One region of the Mycobacterium heidelbergense genome, then DNA from elsewhere that is predicted to be linked to it. Evidence: riboswitches for the same ligand, from Rfam matches in the RefSeq annotation. Region 1 holds a riboswitch; the other holds the start of a gene.
What was found. A riboswitch is a leader RNA that binds a small molecule or an ion and turns the genes downstream of it on or off. The one in region 1 is predicted to bind fluoride.
Positions count from the first base shown of each region.

Region 2: it holds a riboswitch for fluoride, as region 1 does, so the genes downstream of both, G6N25_RS15830 (inorganic diphosphatase) here and G6N25_RS09580 (PPE family protein) in region 1, are expected to answer to the same signal.

Region 1 is NZ_AP022615.1:2,033,054-2,037,804, reverse strand. It holds gene G6N25_RS09595 (universal stress protein) at 1-353, shown strand, start outside; gene G6N25_RS09590 (histidine phosphatase family protein) at 350-922, shown strand; gene G6N25_RS09585 (hypothetical protein) at 901-1,239, opposite strand; fluoride riboswitch at 1,410-1,471, shown strand; gene G6N25_RS09580 (PPE family protein) at 1,685-2,914, shown strand; gene G6N25_RS09575 (PPE family protein) at 2,994-4,391, shown strand; gene G6N25_RS09570 (DUF732 domain-containing protein) at 4,421-4,744, shown strand.
Region 2 is NZ_AP022615.1:3,338,260-3,353,798, forward strand. It holds gene G6N25_RS24220 (PE family protein) at 1-327, opposite strand, end outside; gene G6N25_RS15800 (bifunctional FO biosynthesis protein CofGH) at 547-3,120, shown strand; gene G6N25_RS15805 (hemophore-related protein) at 3,212-3,544, opposite strand; gene fdxA (ferredoxin) at 3,937-4,263, shown strand; gene dapC (succinyldiaminopimelate transaminase) at 4,272-5,390, shown strand; gene G6N25_RS15820 (amino acid permease) at 5,494-7,851, shown strand; partial or broken gene G6N25_RS15825 (prolyl oligopeptidase family serine peptidase) at 8,030-8,545, shown strand; gene G6N25_RS15830 (inorganic diphosphatase) at 8,583-9,071, opposite strand; fluoride riboswitch at 9,417-9,478, opposite strand; gene G6N25_RS15835 (MFS transporter) at 10,306-11,775, shown strand; gene cysQ (3'(2'),5'-bisphosphate nucleotidase CysQ) at 11,830-12,633, shown strand; gene cysC (adenylyl-sulfate kinase) at 13,043-13,732, shown strand; gene G6N25_RS15850 (sulfotransferase domain-containing protein) at 13,819-14,754, shown strand; gene G6N25_RS15855 (PPE family protein) at 14,828-15,539, shown strand, end outside.

The DNA of each region.
Region 1 (4,751 bases):
TGCCTGTTCACGTCGTGCACGTCGTGGATATGTCCGACAGCGCCATTTCCGGCACGTCGACCGGGTCGGCCGAGGCCGTCGAGCGAAGGCTCAGCGCCGAGCGTCAACACGTCGGGGAGGCCCTGGACGCGACCCATGTGGAGTGGGCTTATCACCTCCTGACCGGCGACCCGGTCAAGGCGCTCCTCAAGACCGCGGATGACTGCGCGGCGAGGTTGATCGTCGTTGGCCGGCCGCAGCACGGCATCGGCCCGGCCCTGAGCCACATTGTGAGCGGCACGGTGACGCGAAACCTTTTGCGCCACAGCACCCGACCGGTTGCCGTGGTTCCCGAGTTCGCGGACAGCCTGTGAACTCCGGCGGCGCGGCCCGGGTCTATTTGGCCCGGCACGGGCGCACCGCGCTCAACGCCGAGGGGCGACTGCGTGGCCTGAGCGACCCGCCCCTGGACGAAGTGGGTATCGCCGAAGTCTCCCGGCTGGCCGAGGCGCTGGCCGCCCGACACCCCAAGGCGGTGGTATCCAGCCCGCTGCAGCGGGCGGTCGCGACCGCGCGGGCGATCGGCTCCGCGGCCGACGCACCGGTCACCGTCGATGCGCGGCTCACCGACCGCGACTACGGACCCATGACCGGCCTTCATCGGGAGGATGTCGAACGCCGTTACGGCAGCGTTGATTCCGCGCCTGGTGTCGAGAGCCACGCGGCGCTCGCCGAGCGGGCTCGGCGAGCGTTTCTCGAGCTGGTCGCCGAACTTGGGCCCGGTCCAATCGTTTTGGTGTCACACGACGCATTCAACACCGCCCTGCTCGCGCAGCTGGACCCGACGCTGGACCGCATCAGCCAGCGGACCGCGTGCTGGAACCAGCTGAGCCTGGTCGACGGGAACTGGAGGGTGGACGCCTACGACCTTGTGGCCGAATGACTCTCGCCCGGGCGGTCTCTGTGGTTCAAATACGCCATGAGAACGTCTTCGGCGCGATGATATTGCAGCGAATCCACCCACAAGCGGTGGACCGGCGCCCGGGAGCGATGGTTGAGTCGGCCACCCGGTGTCGCCACGTACCCGCCGACGTCGGCGTCGGCGAGCAGGGCCAGCACAGGACCGACGTCACCCGACTCCAGATCGGCCAACTCCGCCCAATAAGTCGCAAAGACTCCGTTGTCGGTGCCGCCGGGTGGTAGCCAGAACATCACGCTGAACTGCGCCGGGTTTCCCATCGGTCGCAGCGGCGAACTCATGAGCGTCCCGCCGGTGTTCTACTGAGCATGAATCCTCCCTGGTTGTTACCCAGGGGCTGTCGGCGACTTTCGCGATTGAGGCGAGCCCCACCGCCTTGCTCCCATGATGGCGCGCTGACGACAAGTTCACCAGACCCTTTGCGCGACAAGTTGAACGTCGGGTAAACTTGTGCGAGTAAGGCGATGAAGCTCGCCTCAAATGCCGCCCCTGGCTAATGGCTTCTACCCAGTGAGCAACTCACGGTAGAAGACGGGTGGGGTAGATGGCGTGCCAGCCAAATAAGTTGACGTTCCGGTCCGGCGCGATGGTGGGCGCCAACTTCGCTTGTCGATCTCCCTTGGCGTTCGCATTGAACGTTGTTCGCATGCAACGTGTTTACGCGCCATCACGATCGGCCGAGGCGGCTGACGCCGTCGCGGCCACGTGAGGGACCGGAGGTAATCGATGCTGGATTTCGGCGCGCTGCCACCGGAGGTCAATTCGGGCCGGATGTATCTCGGCGCGGGGTCGGGGCCGATGCTGGTGGCCGCGGCGGCGTGGGATGAGTTGGCCGCCGAGTTGCGTTCCGCCGCAGCCTCGTACGGGGCGACCGTGCAGGGCCTGACGGTTGGGTCGTGGACGGGCCCGTCGTCGATCGCGATGGCGGCGGCCGCGGCGCCGTATGTGGCGTGGATGGGCACCACCGGCGCTCAGGCGGAGCAGGCGGCCATGCAGGCGAGGCTGGCCGCCGGCGCCTACGAGACGGCCTTTGCCGCCACGGTGCCGCCGCCGGTGATCGCGGCCAATCGCGCCCAGCTGATGGCGTTGATCGCCACCAACTTCGTGGGTCAGAACACCCCGGCGATCGCGGCCACCGAGGCCCAGTACGCCGAGATGTGGGCGCAGGACGCCGCCGCGATGTACACCTATGCGGCGTCGTCGGCGACGGCGTCGCAGCTGATCCCATTCACCGAGCCGCCGCAGACCACCAATGACTCCGGCCCGGCGACGCAATCGGCCGCGGCCTCGTCCGGCTCGAACACAGCCGCGCAACTGCCCCACGCGATCGACTCGATGCCGGGTGCAACGAACGCCACGACGGCCAACGCGGCGGCGTCGACGGCGGTCGGTTTGCCGCCCGTGCCATCGCAACTGACGGACTGGAACACCATCTGGTCGATCCTCACCGGGCCGTACTCCCTGCAGGGGTGGAGCTCCATACCCGGCGGCCCGTTCCTGTCATTCGGGCAGGCATACGCCTGGGGCCAGAATGGGCAGGGCGCCGCGGCCTATCTGGCCGGCCCGAAAGCCATCACGGGGGCGTTGGCTCCGCTGACCGGTGGCGCCGGCGCCGCCCAGCCCATGCTGAGCTCCGCGGTCGGCGCGGGGCAGGTATCGGGTTCGATGGGCAAAGCGGCCCTGGTCGGAAGCATGTCGGTGCCACAGGGCTGGACCGAAGCCGCCCCGGCGATCCGAACGTTGGCCGCGGCGCTACCCACCAACCTGGCGGCCGCCCCGGCCGGCGAGGGTGGCGTGTTCGGTCAGATGGCCCTGTCGAGCCTGGCCGGACGCGCGGTGGGCGCCGGTGCGATGTACTCCGGTGGCGCGGCGCCGGCCAAGGTGCTGGGTGGCGTCGTCGCGGAGCCGGAACCCCTCGCGGCCACCATCATCGTGATCCCGGCCCTCGAGGAATGACCGCGATGAACTCGATGACGACCTATGGCGGCCCGGCGCGGTCCACCCGGGTGCGCGCCACCGGAAAAGGGGTTTAGGCATGTTCTACGGAGCGTTTCCGCCGGAGTTCAATTCGGGCCGGATGTATGCCGGTCCGGGATCGGGGTCGATGCTGGCCGCCGCCGCGGCCTGGGACGATCTGGCCACCGAATTGCAGTCCACCGCGTCCTCTTATTCGTCGGTGATCTCGAGCCTGACCGGTGGGCCCTGGATGGGTCCGTCATCGCTCGCCATGGCGGCCGCCGTCGCACCCTATGTGGCCTGGATGCAGGGCACCGCCGCACAAGCCGCCGAAGCCGCCACCCAGGCCACCGCGGCGGCGGGCGCCTACCAGACGGCGTTGGCCGCCCACGTGCCGCCGCCCATCATCGCGGAGAACCGCGCCCTCGTGGCCCGGCTGGTGGCGACCAATCTTTTCGGCCAAAACACCGCGGCGATCGCGGCCAATGAGGCCGAATACGACGGGTTTTGGGCTCAAGACGCTACGGCGATGGATACCTACTTCGCCTCCTCGGCCAGTGCCTCCAACAACCTGACACCGTTCACCGAGCCGCCACAGACCACCGACTCCGCGGGCACAACGACGCAAGCGGCCGCGGTGGCCTCCGCGGCCGCCACGCCGGCCGGCACCGCGGCGTCAACCGCGAGCACAGCGGCCAGCTCAACCAGCGCGTCCGGCGGGATTCTGGGATTGCTGGCCGGGCTGGCCACCGACTACAACGACTTCTGGGTGGATCTGCTCAACACGGTGCCCAACGGGGACGCGTGGTTCACCGGCCTGTATAGCGCCGTCAAGGTTCCGCTTGGGCTCACCACGCAGTTCAACGACATCGGGCTGTTGATCAACTTTCCCGTGTCACAGTGGCTCAAGTTCGCCCCGCCCGTGGCGTATGGCGCACTGCCCAAAGACGCGCTGGGTGCCGGGCTGGGAGCGTTGGGCTTCGGCCGGGGCACGCTCTATAGCGCGGTCTCGGCGAGCATGGGAAATGCCGGCACATTGGTTGGAAGACTGTCGGTTCCGCCGAGCTGGGCCACGGCCACCCCCGCCATCAGGACCGTTGCCGCCGCCTTGTCGGCCGCCGGGCCCGATGCCGTGTCCGCGGCCGCGCTCGGCGGGGGAAGCCTGCTCAGTTCGATGTCGGTGGCGGGAATGCTCGGCAGCGCCCTGGGGGCGGGAGCTCCCACCGCGGTGGGAGCCGGCGCGCGCGGACGTCTCACCCCGATCAAAGACCTCAAAGGCAAGCAATCGCCGGAGCAGCTCAAGCGCCTGGTCGCACAGATATCGGAGAAACCCGAAAGCGTGCAGCACCATACTGTCGATCAAGACGGCCTTGACGCCCTGCTCGAGCAACTGGCGAAAAAGCCCGGCATCCACGCGGTGCACCTGTCCAAAGCCGACAAGCTTAAGGCCACGCCATCCGAAGCGCAATTAGCCTAGCTTGCAACATAATTGGAAGACAGTGAGGTATGAGAACACTACTGACGGTACTCGGTGTTTCGGCGATGATCGGGCTGGCCGCGCCGGCCTACTCCGATCCCGCTCCGGTTCTCGACGGCGACGACGCAGGCTTTCTCGCCGCTTTGCGCCAGGCCGGCTTCAGCTTTTCCAACCCCGATGCCGCCGTGGGCGCCGGCCGAGCGGTGTGCTTGTGCTTGAACAACGGCGAATCGGGCCTCGAGCTGGTGCACGACGTCAAAACCCACAATCCCGGAATGGACATGGAGATGGCATCCAATTTCGCCCTTCTCGCCGCGAAGTTCTACTGCCCCCAGCAACTCTCCAAAGCCTGAGCCGAAA
Region 2 (15,539 bases), 1.3 Mb from region 1:
CAGGGTCGCGGCGGGCGCGCTCACCGCATTGACCAGGGTCTGCGCGGCGTTGGCCTCGGCCGCCGCATACGTGGACGCCCCCGCGCTCAGCGCCTGCACGAACTGCTCGTGAAACGCCGTCACCCGCGCGCTCAGCTGCTGATAGCCCAGCCCATGCTCGGAAAACATCGCCGCGACCTGCGCCGACACCTCGTCGGCGGCGGCCGCCGCCACCCCGGTGATCGGGGCCGCGGCGGCCGCGTTGGCCGTGCCGAGCGTCGAACCGATGCCGGCCAACTCCGAAGCCGCGGTTACCAGCGCCTCCGGGGCCGCGAGCACGAACGACATTGGCGCCTCCCCTGGGTTACGACGGATGGTATCGCGATCACCGATCCACGGAGGCGAAGTCCGCCAAAGACGTGGCAGGGCGGGTGGCCGTGACCCCGGGGATGTCGACCGCGGGCCGGCGGTGGCCTGGCGCTACTGTTGCGCGTATGGCACCGTTGCCCAAAGTTTCGCAGGTTGGGACGTGCGGATGAAATTCGATCGCGGGGAAGTTACACCAACGTGCCGCTAACACCGGAGCCGCCGGCGCCCATCGTTCTGCCCGGACCCGTCGTTCCGCCGAAGGCCGACGCGTCGGCGCTGCGGCGGGTCCTGCGGCGGGCCCGCGACGGGGTCGCGCTGAACATCGACGAGGCGGCCGTCGCGATGAGCGCGCGCGGCGAACACCTCGCCAACCTGTGCGCGAGCGCCGCGCGGGTGCGCGACGCGGGCCTGGAGTCGGCCGGGCGGCGCGGGCCGGACGGCCGGCTGCCCATCACCTATTCGCGCAAGGTGTTCGTCCCGGTCACCCATCTGTGCCGCGACACCTGCCACTACTGCACGTTCGTCACGGTCCCGGGCAAGCTGCGCGCCGACGGGGCCGGCATGTATCTGGAGCCCGACGAGATCCTCGACCTGGCCCGCCGCGGGGCCGAACTCGGTTGCAAGGAAGCGCTATTCACCCTCGGCGACCGGCCCGAGGATCGCTGGCCCGAGGCGCGCCAGTGGCTCGGCGAGCGGGGCTACGACTCCACGCTGTCCTACGTGCGGGCGATGGCGATCCGGGTGCTCGAGGAGACCGGGCTGCTGCCGCACCTGAACCCCGGCGTGATGAGTTGGTCGGAGATGTCGCGGCTCAAGCCCGTCGCGCCGTCGATGGGGATGATGCTCGAGACGACGTCGCGGCGGCTGTTCGACACCAAAGGCCTTGCGCACTACGGCAGCCCGGACAAGGATCCGGCCGTCCGGCTGCGCACCCTGACCGACGCGGGCCGCCTGTCCATCCCGTTCACCACCGGGCTGCTGGTCGGCATCGGCGAGACGCTGACCGAACGTGCCGACACCCTGCACGCGATCCGCAAGTCGCACAAGGAGTTCGGGCACGTCCAGGAAGTGATCGTGCAGAACTTCCGGGCCAAGGAACACACCGCGATGGCCGCCATGCCCGACGCCGGGATCGAGGACTACCTGGCGACGGTGGCGGTCGCGCGGCTGGTGCTGGGCCCGGGCATGCGCATCCAGGCCCCGCCGAATCTGGTGTCGCGCGAGGAGTGCCTGGCGCTGATCGGCGCCGGGGTCGACGACTGGGGCGGCGTTTCGCCGCTGACGCCCGACCACGTCAACCCCGAACGGCCCTGGCCCGCATTGGACGACCTGGCCGCCGTCACCGCCGAAGCCGGCTACGAGTTGGTGCAGCGGCTGACCGCGCAGCCCAAATACGTCCAGGCCGGCGCGGCGTGGATCGACCCTCGGGTGCGGGGACACGTTGTCGCGCTGGCCGATCCGGCGACCGGGCTGGCCCGCGACGTCAACCCGGTGGGCCTGCCCTGGCAGGAACCCGACGACGTGGGATCCTCGGGCCGGGTCGACCTCAACGCGGCCATCGACACCGAGGGCCGCAACACCGCGGCCCGCAGCGACCTCGACAGCGCCTTCGGTGATTGGGAATCGATCCGTGGCCACGTGCACGAGCTCGCCGCGCGCGCCCCCGAGCGCATCGACGTCGACGTCCTCGCCGCGCTGCGGTCGGCCGAACGCGATCCCGCCGGCTGCACCGACGACGAGTATCTGGCGCTGGCGACCGCCGACGGCCCCGCGCTGGAAGCGGTTGCCGCGCTGGCGGATTCGCTGCGTCGCGACGCGGTGGGCGACGACGTGACCTTCGTCGTCAACCGCAACATCAACTTCACCAACATCTGCTACACGGGGTGCCGGTTCTGCGCGTTCGCGCAGCGCAAGGGCGACGCCGACGCGTACTCGCTGTCCACCGACGAGGTGGCCGACCGCGCCTGGGAGGCGCACGTCGCCGGTGCCACCGAGGTCTGCATGCAGGGCGGGATCGACCCCGAGCTGCCGGTCACCGGGTACGCCGAGCTGGTGCGCGCCGTCAAGGCCCGGGTGCCGTCGATGCACGTGCATGCGTTCTCCCCGATGGAGATCGCCAACGGGGTGACCAAGAGCGGCTTGAGCGTTCGCGAGTGGCTGACCGGCCTGCGCGAGGCCGGGCTCGACACCATCCCCGGCACCGCCGCCGAGATCCTCGACGACGAGGTGCGCTGGGTCCTCACCAAGGGCAAGCTGCCGACGTCGATGTGGATCGACATCGTGAGCACCGCGCACGAGGTGGGCCTGCGGTCGTCGTCGACGATGATGTACGGCCACGTCGACAGCCCGCGGCACTGGGTCGGCCACCTCAACGTGCTGCGCGAAATCCAGGACCGCACCGGCGGTTTCACCGAGTTCGTGCCGCTACCGTTCGTGCATCAGAATTCGCCGCTGTACCTGGCCGGCGCGGCCCGCCCCGGGCCCACCCATCGCGACAACCGGGCGGTGCACGCCCTGGCGCGAATCATGTTGCACGGCCGCATCTCCCACATCCAGACCAGCTGGGTGAAGCTCGGCGTCGAGCGCACGCAGGTGATGCTGCGCGGCGGAGCCAACGACCTGGGCGGCACGCTGATGGAGGAGACCATCTCGCGGATGGCCGGTTCGGAGTACGGATCGTCGAAGACCGCCGCGGAGCTGACCGCGATCGCCGAGGGCATCGGACGCCCCGCGCGCCAGCGCACCACCACCTACGCCCCGCTGGCGGCCTAACCTATTGCCCCTCGCGAGCGTGCGTGTCTGTGCAGGGACACGCCGCGGCGGGTGGCATTTTGCGCACGCTCGCCACCCGACCGCGCCCCGCTCAGTAGTTGTTGCAGCTCCCGGCCACCGACAAGACGTCGTTGAAGTACGGCGCGGCCTGCGGCATGGCCTGGATCTGCTGCGCCATCTGCACGCGCTTCGGCGGCGGCGAGGCGAGGAACTGGCGCAGGTAGCTCTGCGCGATCGGCGACCCGTTCAATTGCGCGGCGGCTCCCGGGTCCGTCGCGTTGAGCGCGGCCATAACCTGCCCGTAGCTGCACGTCGTGTTGATGACCGGATCCAGCGGATCTGCGGACGCGATCCCGGCGCCAGCCGTCAACGCGAACGCCACACCGCCAACGGCAGCAGCCAATTTGATCAACGACAGCCTCACCATCTGTGGACACCTTCCCCAATAAATGCACCGTCGATAAACGGCGACGACATCTGCCCAACGGTTGCCGTCTGCGGTCGAGGCTACCAGGCCCCGCGAGCTTTCTTCCATCGCAACCGTTATCGCACACGAAGCCCGGATCGTAACTATCCGCAGGTCAGCGACGTGGCTAAAAGCCGTTCGCCGTGGGCGATCGGCGACCTCGCCGAGCCACTCGACGGCCCCGCCGTGGCGCGGGCCTTCCTATCCCGGCGGGCATGCCGAGTGGTTGACGTGTATGTGCAACGTCTAGTATCAGTAACCGAGAACTTTCTCCGGGCGGCCGAGCGGCCGCCGCGAGCCGAACACCAGCCCATCAGGCAGCACATGGAGGAGACCTTGAGGAGACGCCTGTGACGTACACGATCGCCGAACCCTGCGTCGACATCAAGGACAAGGCATGCATCGAGGAATGCCCGGTCGACTGCATCTATGAGGGCGCTCGGATGCTGTACATCCACCCCGACGAATGCGTCGACTGTGGCGCCTGTGAACCGGTCTGCCCTGTCGAAGCGATCTACTACGAAGACGATGTGCCCGAACAATGGAGCCAGTACACGCAGATCAACGCGGACTTCTTCGTTGAGCTGGGCTCGCCGGGCGGTGCGGCCAAGGTCGGCATGACCGAGAACGACCCGCAAGTGGTCAAGGACCTGCCGCCGCAGGGCGAAGGCGACTGAGCAAGCCGGTGCTCGATGAGCCCCGGGCGGGCCGGCGTCTCGTCTCGGCGTCCCTGCCGGAGTTCCCGTGGGACACCCTGGCCGACGCCAAAGCGCTGGCCGGGGCCCATCCCGACGGCATCGTCGACCTGTCCGTCGGCACCCCGGTCGATCCCGTCGCGCCGCAGATCCAGGAGGCGTTGGCGGCATCCGCTGCAGCGTCGGGATATCCCGCCACCGCCGGCACCGCGCGACTGCGCGCCTCGGCGGTGGCCGCGCTGGGCCGCCGTTTCGGGGTCACCGGGCTGACCGAGGCGGCCGTGCTGCCGGTGATCGGCAGCAAGGAACTCATCGCCTGGCTGCCGACCCTGCTGGGCCTGGGCCCGGCCGATGTCGTGGTGGTGCCGGAGCTGGCCTATCCGACGTACGACGTCGGCGCCCGGCTGGCCGGAGCGCAGATCCTGCGCGCGGATTCGCTGACCCAGCTGGGCCCGCGGGCCCCGGCGTTGGTGTACCTGAACTCGCCGAGCAATCCGACCGGGCGCGTGCTGGGCGTCGACCACCTGCGCAAGGTGGTCCGATGGGCCCGCGACCGGGACGTCATCGTGGCCTCCGACGAGTGCTACCTGGGGCTGGGCTGGGACGCCGAACCGTTATCGGTGCTGCACCCCTCGGTCTGCGACGAAGACCATACCGGGCTGCTCGCGATCCACTCGCTGTCGAAGAGCTCGTCGCTGGCCGGGTACCGGGCCGGCTTCGTCGCCGGGGATCCGGCCCTGGTCGCCGAGCTGTTGGCCGTGCGCAAGCACGCCGGGATGATGGTCCCGACGCCCGTGCAGGCCGCCATGGTGGCCGCCCTGGACGACGACGCCCACCAGCGGCTGCAGCGCGAACGGTACGAACGGCGGCGGGCCGCCCTGTTGCCGGCGCTGCGCTCGGCCGGCTTCGCCGTCGACCATTCCGAGGCGGGCCTGTACCTGTGGGCCACCCGCGGCGAGCCGTGCCACGACAGCGTCAGCGCGTTGGCCGCCCTTGGCATCCTGGTGGCGCCGGGCGATTTCTACGGCCCGGGCGGCGCCCGGCACGTGCGAGTGGCGCTCACCGCCACCGACGAGCGCATCGCCGCCGCCGTGCGACGGCTGGCCTAGCCCCCCGGCTGCCGCGCGCGCCGGGGGACGCGGACGGCAGAATGCATCGGGAGGAGTTACCCAGGCGCTTACCAACGGTCAACCCCGGACAAGGAATGTGGTTGTGACGACTTCGGCGGGCAAGCTGCACATCCCCACGTCGGTTGGGGACATCGCTAAGCGCATCTTTCTGGGAAAGCCGCTGATCACCGAGGAACTGAGTTCCGAGAAGCTCTCGAATCCCGTTGCGCTGGGCGCGCTTTCGCCGGACGCGATCTCGTCGACGGCCTATGGTCCCGAGCAGATCCTGATCGAACTGCTGCCGCACGCGGGGCTGGCGGCGTTCGTGTTGCTGCTCCCGGTCACCGGTGTCATCCTGCTGATCCTGGTGTTGGTGGCCGCGTCGTACCGGCAGGTCGTCATGGCCTACAGCCGGGCGGGCGGTTCGTACATCGTCGCGCGGGAGAATTTCGGGCCCCGGGTGGCGCAGGTCGCCGCCGCGGCGCTGTTGATCGACTACGTGGTCACCGTGGCGGTGCAGTCGGCGGCCGGCACGGTCGCGGTGGTGTCGGCCATCCCGGTGTTGGGGCCGCACAGCCTGCAAATCACCGTCGGCGTGGTGCTCGTCGTCTGCTACGTGAACCTGCGCGGATTAAAGGAAGCGGGATGGCAGTTCGCGTTGCCGACCTACTTCTTCGTCATCATGGTCGGCCTGACGATCGTGGTGGGCGTCGCGCGCGCCATGGCCGGCGATCTGCCCGTCTACCACCCCGCGCAAATGCCCGGAACCGTGCCCGTCCATCAGTCCAACGGCCTGGTGATGGGAGCGACCGTCCTGACATTGCTGCGTTCGTTCGCCAACGGCGGTTCGTCGCTGACGGGGGTCGAGGCCATCTCCAACACCGTCGACGTGTTTCGAAAACCGCAGGGCCGCAACGCGCGTCGGGTGCTGACCGCCATGGCGACCATCCTCGGGCTCCTGCTGGCCGGCGTCGCCTACCTCGCGTATGTCACCCACGCCACGCCATATCTCACCGAATATCCGTCAGTCCTGTCGCAGATCGGCCGCGCGGTGTTCGGTCAGGGCCCGATCGGCGACGTCTTCTACATCCTCGTGCAGGCGTCGACCGCGGCCATCCTGTTCACCGGCGCGAACACCAGCTTCAACGGATTCCCGGCGCTGGCGAGTTTCGTCGCCGAAGACCGCTTCCTGCCGCGGCAGCTGACGAAACGCGGCCACCGCCTGGTGTTCTCGAACGGCATCATCACGCTCACCGCGCTTTCGGTGGCATTGCTGCTGGCGACCGGCGGCTCGGTCAACGCGCTGGTCCCGTTCTACGCGATCGGCGTGTTCACCGGGTTCTCGATGGCCGGCTACGGAATGACCAAACACCATCTGACGCACCGGGAACCGGGCTGGCGCCGGCGCCTGGCGATCAACCTGTCGGCGGGGATCCTGTCGACGATCGTGGTGGGCATCTTCGCCGTCGCGAAGTTCACCGAGGGCGCCTGGCTCGTCGTCGTCGTGTTCCCGGTGCTGGTGTTCGTGCTGATGCGGCTCAACCGGGAATACCGCGCCGAGGCGGCCATTCTCGAGATGTTCCGCACCGATCGCCCCGAACTGGTGAAGTACGCGCGGCACAAGGTGTTCGTGTTCGTGAACTCGGTCGACCTCGCCGTGATCGAAGCGCTGCGCTACGGGCGGGGACTGCGGGCCGACGAACTGGTCGCGGTGCATTTCATGGTCGACGACGCGCACGCCAAGGTGCTGCGAAACCGTTGGGATCACTTCGATCTCGACACCCCGCTGCGGATCGTCGACTGCCCGGACCGCCGGGTCACCCGGGCGGCGCAGGTTCTGGTCGCCAAGGCGCGCGACGAGCGCCAGAACACCAACGTGACGGTGTTGCTGCCGCGTCGGACCTACGCGCCGCTGCTGGGACGCCTGCTGCATGACCGCACCGCCGACAAGGTGGCCCGGGCGGTCAGCCTGATCCCGGACGCCGCGGCGACGATCGTGCCCTACGACGTGCAATCCCGGATCAAGGAGGCGTACCCCGAAGGCTTCGAGCAACGAATCGCGCGCGAGCTCGACAAGGTCGAAGCGTGGGTCTCGCGCAGCGAGGAGCAGGAAGTCGAAGCCTATGAGCACCCCGAGCGGCCGCCATCGGTGATCACCGTTGGGGGCCTCATTCCCGGGCAGCGCGCCACCTTCGAGGGGCGGGTGAGCGAGGTCCAGGACGTCAACGAACGCCGGCGGACCGTCCGGCAGATCGTCGTCGGCGACAATAGCGGCGAAATCACCATCACGTTCCGAGCCGGCCACGGGGGCGCCGACATCCAGCCCGGGCAGCTGCTGCGGATCATCGGCAAGCCCAGGCAAAGCGGCAGAAAGCCCATGGAGATGGTCGACCCGGCGTACCACGTGATCGAGGACCCCGCGCAGGTGGGCGAACTCGGGAAAACCAAGGATCGGCCGTGAAGCGACTGACCAGCCGTGCTGGTGTCCGCGCTGGGCCTCGCGTTCACCGCCAACGGCTACCGACCGCTGACCAGGCGCGGTTACGGGTCGGTGTTCGCGTTCGCCTACGGCCTGTTCGCGTCGGAACTTCCGGTGCAGGCGCTCGGCGTTCAGGCGGCGGCGCTGGCGGCGGTGTCGCCCGGGCTGGATCGCGATCACCGGGGGCTCGGCCGGCGGGCATCTGTCGTCGCTGGCCGCGCTTACCCCCAACGATCCGCGGTTTCAGCCGGGTTTCGAGGGGGCCGACACCCGGGTGCAGGCGGCCGTCCCGTTCTACGGGGTCTACGACTTCACCCGATCCGACGGCGCGATGCATCCGCTGATGGTGCCGATGGTGGCCAAGCGCGTGTTCAAGCTGAGTCGCACGGAGATAGCCGAACCTTTCCGGATCGCCTCACCGATCAGCCACGTGTCCGAAGACGCCCCACCGTTTTTCGTGCTGCACGGCACCAACGACTCGTTGATCCCGGTCGAACAGGCCCGCAGCTTTACCGCGCGCCTCCGTGAGGTCAGCCGTCAGCCTGTGGTATATGCCGAGTTGCCGTGCGCGCAACACGCTTTCGACATCTTTGGGTCCGCCCGCGCGGCGCACGCGGCGGTGGCCGTCGAGCAGTTCCTGGCCGAGATCTACGCGTCGCGTCGGGTCACGGCCTAGCCGCTGGCTGCCCTCGTCGCCCCGCTCGTCCGTGGCGTCAGTGACCGTTGGCGCGAAACCGTTCGAAGGATCGCTTCACTTCTGCTTCCGCCGTTTCCCGATTGCCCCAGTCGGCGGCCTTGACGAACTTGCCCGGCTCTAAGTCCTTGTAGTGCACGAAGAAGTGTTTGATGGGCTCCAAGACAAAGGACGGCACGTCGTCGACGTCGGTGATGTGATCCCATCGCGAATCGCCGGCCGGCACGCACAGAACCTTGTTGTCGCCGCCGGCCTCGTCGACCATCTGGAAGATGCCCACCGGGCGTGCGGCGAGCACGACACCGGGAAAGACCGGCTCGGGCAGCAGAACGAGGGCGTCAAGAGGGTCGCCGTCGTCGCCGAGGCTGTTTTCGATGAAGCCGTAATCCTCGGGATATCCCATCGAGGTGTACAGGTAGCGGTCGAGTCGGATGCGGCCGGTGTTGTGGTCGCTCTGGTATTTGTTGCGCTGTCCCTTGGGGATTTCAATGGTTACGTCGAATTCCATGTGACTACTCCTGATTGTCGGCGAGTCGTGCGTGGATCGTGTGCGGGTCGGTCGCGTTCCGGCGGCGCGCCGATTCACCCGGATACCGTTGTGCGAGTGGTTCGTTGACGTCCAAAGCCGGCGCGCGACGCCTCCGCCGGACATGCCGTCGGACCCTCCCGCAGGGGTGTTGAGGCGCAGCATTATACCAATTTATATGCGAACGGCAAGGGCTCGCAGGCAACACCCAGGTGCCTGATCGGGTCGACACAGTAAACGAGATCACGAGCCGGCGCACCGCAGGGGCGGAGTACAACCGAATCGGAGGGTGGGTGCGAATGTCGGCGCGCTTCACCTACGACTCCTATGTTCGCAGGGGCCATCAGCCGGATCGGCGGTTCAGGGCGGGCTCCATCGCCGCTGTCAGTTAAGCAATGGAAATCGGCTTTGGTCAAGCGCGGCGAGGCCGTCCCGTCGGACCACGACGACGCCATGTCTGCGGAGGACGGCGCTAGCCTCGATCGCAACTTAGTTATAAATCCATTGATTAGCAACAGATTTGGACTACATATCACGCGGACACCCCGTCTTGGCGCGCACCGGCCGGTTGTGATCGACGCCACCCATGGCCGTCGGACGGGCTCGGGACCCCCTCGGTGCTCGCCTGGCCGTTACGTGTCGTGGCAACCGCCCGGCCGCGCTGCCCACTTCGCCGCCGGTTACAGGGTGGACGCGTCTGGACGTAATGTTTCAATCAGCTGGAAGTCTCCTGTGCATCGGCCATGGTGGGTTGTTTGATCAACATAATTCGGCTTGACTGTCAAGCAATAAGATCACGAAAGTTTTAAATGTGCGTCGTCGGCTCTGACGGCGCACGATGGCGGTGGGGCTCGCCATAACCGCGCGTCAAGCATCGACGGCCAACGGTCCCTGCGGAACAGATCAGTGCCCGGCCGGCCACAGGCGTGGCCGGGTGTGACGCAGGAGGACCGTAAGTGGCCGTTCAATCTTCGTCGATAGCTGCGATCCCGCTTCCCCCGTTGCGATGTCGTCGGTGGTGTCCGCGGCCCGGCGGGTGCTGTCGCGGTCCCCGTTCGGGTCGGCTGCCGGCATATGGGATGTGAAACACCAAGCACTCCGGATCTTTTCGATCGGTTGGCGATCAACCATGAACGAACCCGATCACAATCGACCCGCCATATATCCGGGTGGCCTGACGGTCGCCCCAACAGTGTCCGTGAAAGGTAAAAGACGCATGGCGCGTTCGCGCATCACCGACTGGAATCCAGAAGACCTCGTGGCCTGGGACGACGGCAACGGCGCCATCGCCCGTCGCAATATGGTGTGGCTGGTTGTGAACGTGCACATCTCCTTCTCGGTCTGGTACCTCTGGTCGGTGATGGTGCTGTTCATGCCGCAGTCCGTCTACGGCTTCTCGACCGGTGACAAGCTGCTGGTGGGCGCCACGGCGTCGCTGGTGGGGGCGCTGGTGCGCATTCCATATTCGATGGCCGCCAACTGGTTCGGTGGCCGCAATTGGACGACGTTCTCGTCGCTGGTGTTGCTGATCCCCACCATCGGGGCAATCGTGTTGCTTGCCCATCCCGGACTGCCGTTGTGGCCGTATCTGGCGTGCGCCGCGTTGACCGGGTTGGGCGGCGGCAACTACTCGGCGTCGCTGGCCAAGGTCGACGGTTTATACCCGCAGCGGCTCAAGGGTTTTGCGCTGGGCCTCACCGGTGGGCTGGCCAACCTCGGGTCGGCGTCGATCCAGGCGGTCGGGCTGGTGGTGCTGGCGACCGCGGGCCACGAGGCACCATACTGGGTGTGCGCGATCTACCTGGTGCTGCTGACCATCGGCGGCGTCGGTGCGGCACTGCGCATGGACAACATCGTCGCGCATCGCACCGGCATCTCGCCGGACAACTTGCGATCCATTCTCTCGGTGCCCGACACGTGGGGAATCTCGTTTCTCTATCTGTGTGCCTCCGGCTCGTTCCTCGGCTTCGCGTTCGCGTTCGGCCAGGTGCTCCAGCACAACTTCGTGGCCGGCGGCGAAAGCTACGGGCAGGCGTCGTTGCACGCTTCCGAAATCGCCTTCGTCGGACCGCTGCTGGGATCGGCGGCGCGGATAGTCGGCGGTAAGTTCAGCGACCGCTTCGGTGGTGGCCGTGTCACCTTGAGCGTCTTCGCCGCCGCGATCGTGGCTGGGGGATTGCTTGTCGGCGTCAGCGTCCACGACGATCTCACCCGCGACCGCGGTGGCCCCGTGACGGGGTTTACCATGGCCGGCTACATCGTCGGCTTCATTGCGCTGTTCATCTTTACCGGTGCCGGCAAGGGGGCGGTGTATAAGCTGATCCCTTCGATCTTCGAAGTGCGCAGCCGGACAATGGGTCTCGGCGAGGCCGACCGCCATCACTGGGCCCGCGTCAGGTCGGCGGCTTTGATCGGATTCGCCGGTGCGTTCGGCGCACTGGGCGGCGTGGGGATCAACTTGGCCCTGCGGCAGTCCTATTCGAGCACCGGCACCGAAACGTCGGCGTTCTGGATCTTCCTCGTGTGCTATATCGCCGCCGCGTTGCTGGCCTGGGCTCGCTACGTCAGGCAGGGGCCGCGCGCGCCGATACCGCGGTCGCGACCGCAAACCGCGGGCGAGGCGGTCGACACCGTGAGTGCGTCGGGCGGCCGGGCGGCACGGGAAACGGCGGCGACAGATGTTTGAGCCGATCGCCGAAAAATCACATCGACAAGCCGGGAACGGGGGATCAGCGGGACCATGAAAGACAGCACGAGCGAACTAGCGACGGAAATCTCTCCCTTCCTATACCTCGAGGAGGTCACCGCGACGGCGGTCGAAGCCGGGAAACTCATTCTCAGGCATCGACGGGACGCCCGGGTCATTGCGGAAAAAGGCGATCATGGCAAGGACGCATCACCGGTCACGGCCGCCGATCTGGAATCCAACGAGTGCATCATCAACCACCTCAAGGTGCTGGATCCGGACATTCCGATCATTTCGGAGGAGACCCAGTTGGCCGACTACGAAACCAGAAAGTCGTGGCGAAGATTTTGGTTAGTGGATCCATTGGACGGGACCAAGGAATTTGTACGGGGAAGCGATGAGTTTACCGTCAATATCGCTTTCATCGAGGACCTGGAACCGGTGCTGGGCGTCATCTACCTCCCGGCCAAGAAGTTGCTTTATTACGCGCAAAAGGGGCGGGGCAGCTGGAAGCAAGCGGGAAGGAGGCCTCCCGTTCAGATATTTTCCTCAATACCGGACCTTGGCCAAGGCCTGACGGTCGTCGAGAGCAGGTCGCACCCGTCGCCGGCGTTGGAGAGCTATCTGAAGGATCTTCCGATAAAGGAACGGGTCGCCGCGGGTAGCTCGCTCAAATTCTGCCTGGTGGCGGAAGGCCTCGCCGACATCTACCCTCGGATGAATCCGACCATGGAATGGGACGTGGCGGCCGGTGATTGCATCTACCGAAATTCGTCGCGGCTGGGGCAACGAAGCTCGTCGTTGACTTACAACAAGCCTAGTTTAAAAAACGATAGCTTTGTTATAGGCCTTAAGTAAAGCAGTCCCGCCACCACGACGCCACGCGATTATCGGCTTCGGTCGAAATCTTCGAGGGGCGGTTTTGCGTGGTCATAACCGCAGCGGTGCCCGCGCGATAAACAGGAAGTATCCAACCAGAATACAGCTAGCTATAAGGTTGTCGGGTGAAGATAAAATCACGATGATTAAAAATACGAAATGAGGGTGTCAGCGCCGTCGCAGCGACCCGCTTGTTCGCGGCAGGGGTGGCCTTATCCGATCGGTGAACTGGCTCGATACCGAGCAAGCCGGGTGTGCTGATCTCTCTACTGGACACATTAAAAACTGTCAATAGAATGAGTGAGCCAGATTGGCTCAACGAACAACGTCGATCGGCCACTCGATGCCCGGGATGTCGGCATCCCGGTGGCCGGAAAGAGGTTTTGAAATGAGTCCGAACATCACCTGGCACCACTACAGCGTTAGCCGGCGCGAACGGGAAAAACTCAACGGCCATCGCGGATGCGTCGTCTGGTTTACCGGGCTGAGCGGTTCCGGTAAGAGCACGGTGGCGAATCTGGTGGACCGAAGGCTATACGAGCGGGGCGTGCATAGCTTTGTGTTGGATGGCGATAATGTGCGCCATGGCCTCAATGCCTGCCCGGAAACTCTTGAAGAGCGCCATGGCCAGGAATTCGCCAAAAGATTTGGGCTGGGATTTTCGGCCGAGGATCGCGAAGAAAACGTCCGGCGTATCGGTGCGGTCGCAAAGCTGTTCTGCGAGGCCGGCCTGGTGGTATTGACAGCTTTCATCAGTCCCTATCGTCGCGATCGGGATGCGGTTCGGGCCACTCTCGCCAATGGAGATTTTATGGAGATCTTCATCGATACGCCCATAGAAGTGTGCAAGAAGCGCGATCCCAAGGGTCTCTATAAGAAGGTCAGGATCGGCGAGATCACGGGATTTACCGGGATTGACGCCCCGTATGAACCTCCGTCGAAGCCGGAGTGGACCCTCGACGGTGGAAACAAGGATGCTGATTCCCTGGCGGACGAAGTGGTCTCGCATCTCGGGGCGGCGGATATCATTCCCGGTCCGGCGCGCTACCAGGGCGTTTCCGGCAGGGCCGACATTTAGGAGTCTTCTTTCCGAAGTGGGGTTAATCATTTTGACCGTAAAGTATGTTCGCCGCGGGCGATCTTAATCGAAAGGTAGAAATTGTTATGGGTGATCAGCTGCTCACTCCGACGAGGGTGGTGAGGGATTATCTTTCTGATTCTTTGGTGTGGGAGGGTTTTTTGGCTCAGGGGGGGTTTGTTGAGGGGGATGTTGTTGTTGCCGATCCGTTTAAGGCGGGGACGACGTGGACGCAGCGGATCATTCAGCAGATCTTGCGCAACGGGCGTGAAAGCGAGGGGGGGTTATCGGATACCTCGCCGTGGCTGGATTCCAGCTGGGGTGATCATGCCGCGATGCTTGCCGTGCTCGGTCGGCAGCGTGAGGCCGGGATGCGGCGGGTGATCAAGTCGCATCTGCCCGCCGATGCGCTGCCGATCGCCGCGCAGGCCCGGTATGTGTTTGTCGGGCGCAACGGCAAAGACCTGGGCATCAGCTTGCACAACTATCTGTACCATTTCGCACCCGAGACGATGGAGCAGATCAACCGGATCCATGCGCAGTGGTCGAAGGATCCCACGGCGTTGGTGATCCCGCAGGATATGCGGGAGTTTTTCGATCGGTGGCTCGACACCGACGGCTACGGTTGTTGTGACCTGTTCGACATCATGGCGTCGTGGTGGGCGCTGCGTGATGAGCCCAACGTGTTGTTGTTGCATTATCAGCAGCTCAAAAACGATCTTCGGGCTCAGATCGTGCGGTTGGCGCGGTTTTTGGATATCGATCCGGCGTCGTTGCGCATGCAGGCCATTGTTGAGCATTGCTCGTTTGAGTACATGAGCGCGCGGGCGGAAAAGATGGCGCCCTTCGGGGGAACGCACATGTCCAGCGCCAAAGCCTTCTTCCACAAAGGACTCCAACGCGACCACCGGCACGAACTGACCCCCGAACAAGTCCACCGCTTCAACCGTACCGCCCTCGACAAACTCGGCAACGACTGCGCCCACTGGCTCGAAACCGGCGAAAGCCCGCCAGCGGGCTAGACGAATTGAATGCTTAGGCCGTCGTCCGGGTCAGCTCGCCGGGGCGACGTAAGCCGGGAGGGCATAAATGACAATCGATTTCGGGATGCTACCGCCGGAGATCAACTCCGGTCGCATGTATACCGGTCCGGGCTCGGGACCGATGCTGGCTGCCGCGTCGGCGTGGGACGACGTGGCCGCCGAATTGCACCTCACGGCGGCGTCTTACGCCTCGGTGGTCTCGGGATTGACGGTGAGCTGGCGGGGCGCCGCCGCGGCAACCATGGCAGCCGCGGCCGCGCCGTACACGGCATGGATCAGCGCCACCGCCGGGCGGGCCGAGCGGACGGCCGACCAGGCCAGGGCGGCGGCCGCCGCCTACGAAACCGCGTTTGCGGCAACGGTTCCCCCAGCGGTGATCGGGGCGAACCGCATGCAGCTGCAGGCGCTGATCGCGACGAATTTCTTCGGCCAAAACACCCCGGCGATCATGGCCACCCAGGCCGAGTACATCGAAATGTGGGCCCAGGACGTGGCAGCGATGTACGGCTATGCCGGCTCCTCGGCGACCGCCGCGCGGGTAGCGCCCTTCGTCTCCCCGCCGCAGGCCGCCAACCCCGTTGGGACGGCGGGGCAGGCCGCCGCGGTCGCCCAGGCCGTCGGCGCCGCGGCCGACGGACAGGCGCAGACGTTGCCACAGCTGACGTCCGTGGTGCCCGCCCTGCTGCAAAGCCTGGCGGCGCCGACGGCCTCGGCCGATCCGTCGGCCCCCGCGTCGCTGGCGTCGTCGCTGAACACGATCCTCG